Regions from separate parts of the Micromonospora sp. LHW51205 genome, predicted to be linked through region 1. Evidence: riboswitches for the same ligand, from Rfam matches in the RefSeq annotation. Region 1 holds a riboswitch; each other region holds the start of a gene.
The links. Region 1 has a riboswitch for cobalamin ahead of DQE82_RS15690 (prenyltransferase/squalene oxidase repeat-containing protein). Riboswitches for the same ligand answer to the same signal wherever they lie in the genome.
Positions count from the first base shown of each region.

Region 2: another riboswitch for cobalamin. It lies ahead of DQE82_RS14205 (ribonucleoside-diphosphate reductase subunit alpha); the one in region 1 lies ahead of DQE82_RS15690 (prenyltransferase/squalene oxidase repeat-containing protein).
Region 3: another riboswitch for cobalamin. It lies ahead of DQE82_RS14190 (acyl-CoA thioesterase); the one in region 1 lies ahead of DQE82_RS15690 (prenyltransferase/squalene oxidase repeat-containing protein).

Region 1 covers NZ_QMEZ01000003.1:801,750-804,005, reverse strand. The annotation lists gene DQE82_RS15700 (peptidase) at 1-80, shown strand, start outside; gene DQE82_RS15695 (hypothetical protein) at 149-601, shown strand; cobalamin riboswitch at 687-824, shown strand; gene DQE82_RS15690 (prenyltransferase/squalene oxidase repeat-containing protein) at 960-2,256, shown strand, end outside.
Region 2 covers NZ_QMEZ01000003.1:408,340-410,595, reverse strand. The annotation lists gene DQE82_RS14205 (ribonucleoside-diphosphate reductase subunit alpha) at 1-1,028, opposite strand, end outside; cobalamin riboswitch at 1,141-1,357, opposite strand; gene DQE82_RS14200 (PrsW family glutamic-type intramembrane protease) at 1,478-2,256, shown strand, end outside.
Region 3 covers NZ_QMEZ01000003.1:405,996-408,251, reverse strand. The annotation lists gene DQE82_RS14195 (LysE family translocator) at 1-623, opposite strand, end outside; gene DQE82_RS14190 (acyl-CoA thioesterase) at 627-1,139, opposite strand; cobalamin riboswitch at 1,270-1,471, opposite strand; gene DQE82_RS14185 (copper resistance CopC family protein) at 1,667-2,256, opposite strand, start outside.

The sequences.
Region 1 (2,256 bases):
TCGGTCTCACCGGGATCGGGTACGCCCGTCTGTCCGCCGCCGGCGCCGACCCCGGCGCACCGGCGCTCGCCTGCCCGTGAACCGCCTCGCCGCTCACCCGATCACAGGAGGACCCGTGTTCCGTCACCGTCCCACCGCCCGCACCTGGATGGCCGGCCTGCTGGCCGCCGTCGTGGCCGGCGTCGCGCTGACCGCAGTCGAACCCGCGCCCCGGTCGGCGCACGCCGCCGCCTGCGCCGGCACCTCGGGAGTCACTGTGGTCGTCGACTTCGCCGCGCTCGGCGGCGGCGTCCAGGTCGCCTGTGCGCCGGGCGATCCGGCCACCGGCCTGGCCGCGCTTCAGGCCGCCGGCTTCACCGTCACCGGCACCGCCCGCTGGGGCCTGGCCTTCGTCTGCCGGATCAACGGCAAGCCCACCGCCGCGACCGAGCCGTGCGTCAACACCCCGCCGGCCACCGCGTACTGGTCGTACTGGCATGCGTCCAGCGGCGGCTCCTGGTCCTACAGCACGTCGGGGGCGACCGGCTACAACCCCGCGCCGGGCAGCGTCGAGGGCTGGTCCTTCGGCGCCGGCGCCCCGCCGAGCATCGCCGCTCCCTGACCCGCCGGCTGCGAACGGTGTGACCAGCGGCGCGCCGGGTACCGGCAGCTGCTCTGGCGTCGTCGCGCGCCCGGGCGGTACGGTGTCGGCACCCGGTGCGCCGGGCACAACTGCATACGTCCCGTGTGGGGGGAAGCCGGTTCGAAGCCGGCGCTGACCCGCAACCGTGAGCGAGAGTCCCTTTCGCGAGCCGGAATGCCCCGCCCGGGACGAGCGGCTTCCACTGTCGAGGTCTACAGGGTGAAGTCCGGGCCGCCGAGGTCCGACCACCCCGCCCACCGCAGCACGCGGAGCGGGGTGTCCGTTTCTCGGGGCGCTTCCCGGAGCTTTCACCGACCGCTCCGCGAAAGGCACCCTGATGCCACTGTCCCGGCGTCTCACCATCGGTCTCGGAATCGCCACGGCGACAACTCTCGCCACGATCACCAGCGCCCCGCTCACCGTGGCCGCGGCACCCGCCCCGGCCCACGTCACCGCCGCCCGCGACGCCGCGTCCTGGCTGGCCGGTGAGTTCAAGAACGGTTCGCTGCCCGGACCGTTCACCCCCGAGGACTGGGGGCTGACAATCGACGGTCTGGTCGCGCTGTCCGCCACCGGCGTCGACGCGCAGACCCGGCAGGCGGCAACCGCGCAGGTCGCAAAGCATGTACGGTCCTACAACAGCTACGACGACTGGGGCATCGAGGGCTTCACCGACGGCGGGGCCACCGCCAAGCTGCTCTATGCCGCAGCCGCCGCCGACGCGGACCCCACCGACTTCGGCGGCTACGACCTGCGGGCGGAAACCCTGTCGCTGATCGCCACGGCCGACGCCGGGCACCAGCGGGGACGGATCACCAGCCGTACCACCGCCGACAGCGGCCCGGACGCCAGCAACACCTTCGACCAGTCCTTCGCCGTGCTCGGCCTGGCCCGCAGCGGCGACCTGCCACAGGATCCGGTGGACTTCCTGATCCGGCAGCAGTGCGCGGCGGGCGGCTTCCGGCTCTACCCGGACGCCGCCGACGGGCCGTCGCCGTCCTGCGACGACCAGCCCGGCGCCACCCTCGACGTCGACTCGACCGCGATGGCCGTGCAGGCATTGCTGGCCGCGGCCGAGGACGGCGCCACGGGCGCCGGCGACGCCGCCCGCAAGGGCGCCGACTGGCTGGTCACCCAGCAGCACGCCGACGGTTCCTTCGGCGGCTCGGGACCGACCACCGGCGCGAACTCCAACAGCACCGGCCTGGCCGGGCAGGCCCTCGCCGCCGCCGGCCGCGACGACGAGGCCGCCCGGGCGGCGACGGCCCTGGCCGCGCTGCAGCTCACCGCGGGCAACGGTGGCGCGGCCTCCGCCGACGCCGGCGCGATCGCCTACAACACCGACGGATTCACGGCTGCCGCGGCGGCCGGGATCACCGACACCGACCGGGACCAGTGGCGCCGGGCCACCGCGCAGGCCCTGCTCGGGCTGGCCCAGGTCCCGCTGGGCCGGATCGGCCTCGACCCGCCGCCCACGTCGACTCCCACCCCGACCGGCACGGCCTCGCCCACCGCGCCGTCCACGCCCTCCGCGTCTCCCACGCTCACCACGTCGCCTCCACCGACCGGCACCGCCGGCCCGACGCCGAGCGTGACCAGCCCTCCGGCGACACCCGCGCCCACGACCGCGGCGC
Region 2 (2,256 bases), 390 kb from region 1:
TTGAGGTTGTGCGTACGCCGGGACTCCTCGCCGGTGTTGTCCCGCAGCTCCAGGAACTCCTCCACGTCCGGGTGCCACGGCTCCAGGTAGACGCAGGCCGCGCCCTTGCGCCGGCCACCCTGGTTGACCGCGGCCACCCCGGCGTCGAGCGTCTTGAGGAACGGCACGATGCCGTTGGACCGGCCGTTCGTGCCCCGGATCAGCGCGCCCCGGCCGCGCACCCGCGACCAGGCGATGCCGATGCCGCCGGAGAACTTCGACAGCTTCGCCACCTGGTGGTAGCGCTCGTAGATCGAGTCCAGCTCGTCGCGCGGCGAGTCGACCAGGAAGCACGACGACATCTGGGTGTGCCGGGTGCCGGAGTTGAACAGCGTGGGGGAGCTGGGCAGATAGGCCAGGCTGGACATCAGCCGGTAGAAGCCGACCGCCTCGCCCGGGGTGCGGGACAGTCCGCAGGCCACCCGCAGCAGCCAGTACTGCGGCGTCTCCACCACCAGCCGCGACTGCGGGTGCCGCAGCAGGTAGCGGTCCGCGACAGTGCGCAGTCCGAAGTACTCGAACCGCCTGTCGCCGTCCGGGTCCACGGCGTCGTCGAGCTTGCGCGCGTGCCGGGCGACGAACGCGGCCGTCTCGTCGCCGATCAGCCCCAGCCCGTGCGCGTACGCGATCGACTGGCTGAAGCTCGCCACGCCCTGACCGCGGACCTCCTTGTCCACGTACGCGGCCAGCAGCCTTGCCGCCAGCTTCGAGTACTGCGGCTCCTCGCCGATCAGCTCCGCCGCGGTCTGGATCGACAGCCGGTCCAGCTCGGCGGTGGTCGCCCCGTCGTAGAGCCCGCTGATCGTCTTGGTGGCCACCCGCAGCGGGTCCACCTCGTCCAGGTCGGCGACCCAGCGTTCGACCGCCCGGACGATCTTGCCGACGTCCACCGGCTCGGTGTCGCCGTCCCGTTTGCGTACCCGCATCGCCGGCCGGCGGGCCTCGGACCCGCCGCCGGTGGCTGGCGGGCTTTCCTGCACGACAGTCATGACCTCTCCTCGCTGTCACCGTCTGGAGACGGCGGGAGACGCCAACGGGCACGGCGCGGCCGGCCCGGCTGCTGGCGTCGGTCGTCCCGCGCGACCTCCGGCCGCCGTACGCGGAGGCGCACGGCGCGCTGGCAGGTCTTCGGACTCGCGGGCCCGACCGGGGTCGCCGGTCGCCTACCGGCCGTCGCTTCCCAGGCCGGTGGCCCAGTGCTGTTGACGGCTGTCGTTCCCACTCACCGCTGCGGGGCAGTCCCGGATTTCCACCGGGTTCCCTCTTGCCTCGGCCCCGCCCCGGAGGGCTCGGCCGAACCAGCTGCGGCACCACCATATATGGCGGTGGGGGCGGTTGGGCAACACCAGATGTCGTGTCGGGCGTGTCGCATGGATCTCACTGTCCACAGTGCCTACCCCCGATGCCGGCGCTCGCCGCCGGGCGCGATACTCGGCGTATGGGGAATACCGGACGCCGCTGGGCGTGGGTGGCGGTCCTGCTCGTCGGCGTCGGGCTTCACCTGCTGGTGCTGGAGACACTGTCCGGCACCGGCACCGTCACGTTCGTACCAGCGCTGATCGTGCTCGGCGCGTGCGTCGCGCCCGCCACGTTCCTGGCCTTCGCCCAGGGGCGGCCGGCCCGCCGCCCGGTCCCCGGCTCCGTCGTCGGCGTCGCCGCGCTCCTCGGCGGCGTGGTCGGCGTGGTCGCCGCCGGCTGGCTGGAGTACGGCACGCTGCACCGCCTCGGCGTCCTGCCGATGGCGCTCGTCGGCCTGGCCGAGGAGACCGCGAAGCTGATCGTGCCGGCCGGCATCCTGCTGCTGTGGCGGCGGCACCGGTCACCGGCGCAGGGCCTGGTGATCGGCGTGGCCTCCGGCGCCGGGTTCGCCGCACTGGAGACCATGGGGTACGCGTTCGCCGCGTTCGTCGGGTCGGAGGGCAACCTCGGCGCCGTCGAGCGGACGCTGCTGGTTCGCGGTCTCACCGCGCCCGCCGCGCACCTGGCCTGGACCGGGCTGACCGCCGCCGCGTTGTTCACGTTCGCCGCCGCGCCCGGCGGCCGGAGACTGGCGGCGTTCCTGCTCACCTTCGCCGCCGCCGTCACGCTGCACACCTGCTGGGACACGTTCGGCACGCAGCCCGCGTACGTGTTCATCGGCGGTGTGTCGCTGGGCTGGGTGCTGCTGCGCCTGCACCTGGACCGCGAGCGGCCCGCCGCCCCGCCCCGGGCGCCGGA
Region 3 (2,256 bases), 400 kb from region 1:
CCGGCGGCCAGCCGGACACCGAGCGCGACGAAGGCGACAGCGCAGAGCCGGTCGACCCGCCGCGACCAGCGGCTGTCGCCCCAGCGGCGGGCGAACCGCCCGGCGCCCAAGCCGAGAGCCAGGTCCACGGTGAGCTGCACCGCGACGAACAGCGCGCCGAGCAGCACCAGCTGTGCCGCCACCGGGCCCGCGTCGGGCCGGACGAACTGCGGCAGGAACGCCACGCTGAACAGGATCATCTTCGGGTTGAGCAGGTTCGTGAGCAGCCCGCGCCGGAACGCCCGCCCGGCGCCGCCGCCGTCCGCCCCGTCCGCCGCGACGCCGGGCCGGCCCGTGCCGCGCAGCGCCCGCAGGCCCAGCACGATCAGGTACGCCGCACCGGCCCACCGGATCGCGGTGAACAGCACCGGGGACGCGGCGATCACGGTGGCGAGTCCGGCCACCACGGCGGCGACGTGCACCGCCTCCCCGGCCGCGACCCCGAGCGCCGCCACCGCCCCGGCCCGCGCGCCGTACCGGGTGGCGTTGGCGAGCACGAACATCATGTCCGGCCCGGGGGTGAGCATGAGCACCACGATCGCGGCCAGGTATCCCGCGAGCGTGGCCGCCGACAGTCCGAGCACGCCTCAGCCCTCCTCGGCGCCGTCGAGCAGCGCCCGGCGCAGCGCCAGCCGGTGTTCGCGCCGGATCTGCGCCTCCCGGTAGCGCCGCCGGTCACCGTCGGTGCCGGGCAGCAGCGGCGGCACCGGCCGGGGCTGGCCCTCGTCGTCCACGGCCACCATCACCAGGTGCGCGGTCGCCACGTCCACCGGCGGCACCGCGCGGTCCCAGCGGTCCGCGCTGACCTTCACGGCCACCTCCATCGAGCTGCGGCCGGCCCAGGTGATCCGGGCGTCCACGTGCACCACGTCACCGACGCGGACAGCGCGCAGGAAGGCCGTCTCGTCGATGGCGGCGGTGACGGCCGGTCCGTCGGAGTGGCGGGCGGCGACCACCCCGGCGACCGAGTCGATCAGGTTGAGGATCCGGCCGCCGTGCACCGTGCCCATCAGGTTGGTGTGGTGCTGGTCCATGATCTGCGACAGGGTCAGGTGCGACGCCGACGGTGGTCGGCCGGTGAGGGTGATGGCATCGGTCACGGTGCGGTTCCGTCCTCGCAGAAGCGGACCGCCGACCGGACGGGGGAGTTGCACGTCGAGGCACGCCGACGGCTCCCGCCCGGCGTGTCACCCGCCCGACCCACCCGCGAGGTCGACGGCAGCGCGCACCGGTGGTACGCGCGACGCGGGCAGGTCTTCGGACTCGCGGGCCCGACCGGGGTCGCCGGTCGCCTACCGGCCGTCGCTTCCCAGGCCGGTGGCCCAGTGCTGTTGACGGCTGTCGTTCCCACTCACCGCTGCGGGGCAGTCCCGGACTTCCACCGGGTTCCCTCTTACGACACCCGGCCGTCGCCGACCGGGTGAACCAGCGCTCCCGGCAGCCTAACCCAGCCCCGACCCGCCCTCGCCGCGACCCGCGTTCCGCCCTTCGGCGCACTGCCCCCGGCCGTCCCACAGGCGCGCAGGCTCCGGCACACCCGGTGCCGCCCCGCATGCGCCGTCCGCATGGCGGGACGTCTCTCCCGCTCATCAGGAAGCCGGGCGGACCCGCGTCAGCGGGCGACGGGTCAGGAGGCGCGGCGGCGTCGAAGCAGTAGCGCGGTCACGCCGGCTGCCGCCACCGCGGCGACCGCTCCGCCGACCAGCAGGCCCACCGGCAGACCTTCGTCGGCGTCGGCCGAAGCGTCGGCGCTCGCCGGAGAGGCGTCCGCGCCTGCCGCAGCGCCCGCCGAGACGTCCGCGGAGGCGGCCGGCGAGGGAGTGGCCGGTGACGGGGTGGCCGCCGGGGGAGCGGCCGGGTCGGCGACGGTGAAGCGGTACGAGCCCTGGACCGGGTGGCCGTCGCGCGAGACCACGCGGTAGGCGACGGTGTAGGTGCCGTTGGCCAGCGGCTCCTCGATCGTCACCGTGCCCGTCGCGCCGTCCACGGCGGGCGCGCTCGCGGGCACCTGACGGTCGGTGGAGTCGCGCAGCGTGATGGTGGTGAAGGCCGGGTTGAGTCGCTGCAGGAACCGCAGCGTCACCTGCGTCGGCGCGGTGGTGAGCCGGGCGTCGCGGGCCGGCGTGGCCTCCTGCAGCGAGTTGTGCGCCGCCGCGGGCGTGGCCGGGACCAGCAGCAGCGCCGTGGTGAACAGCGCGGCGAGGAGTGCGGAGACGG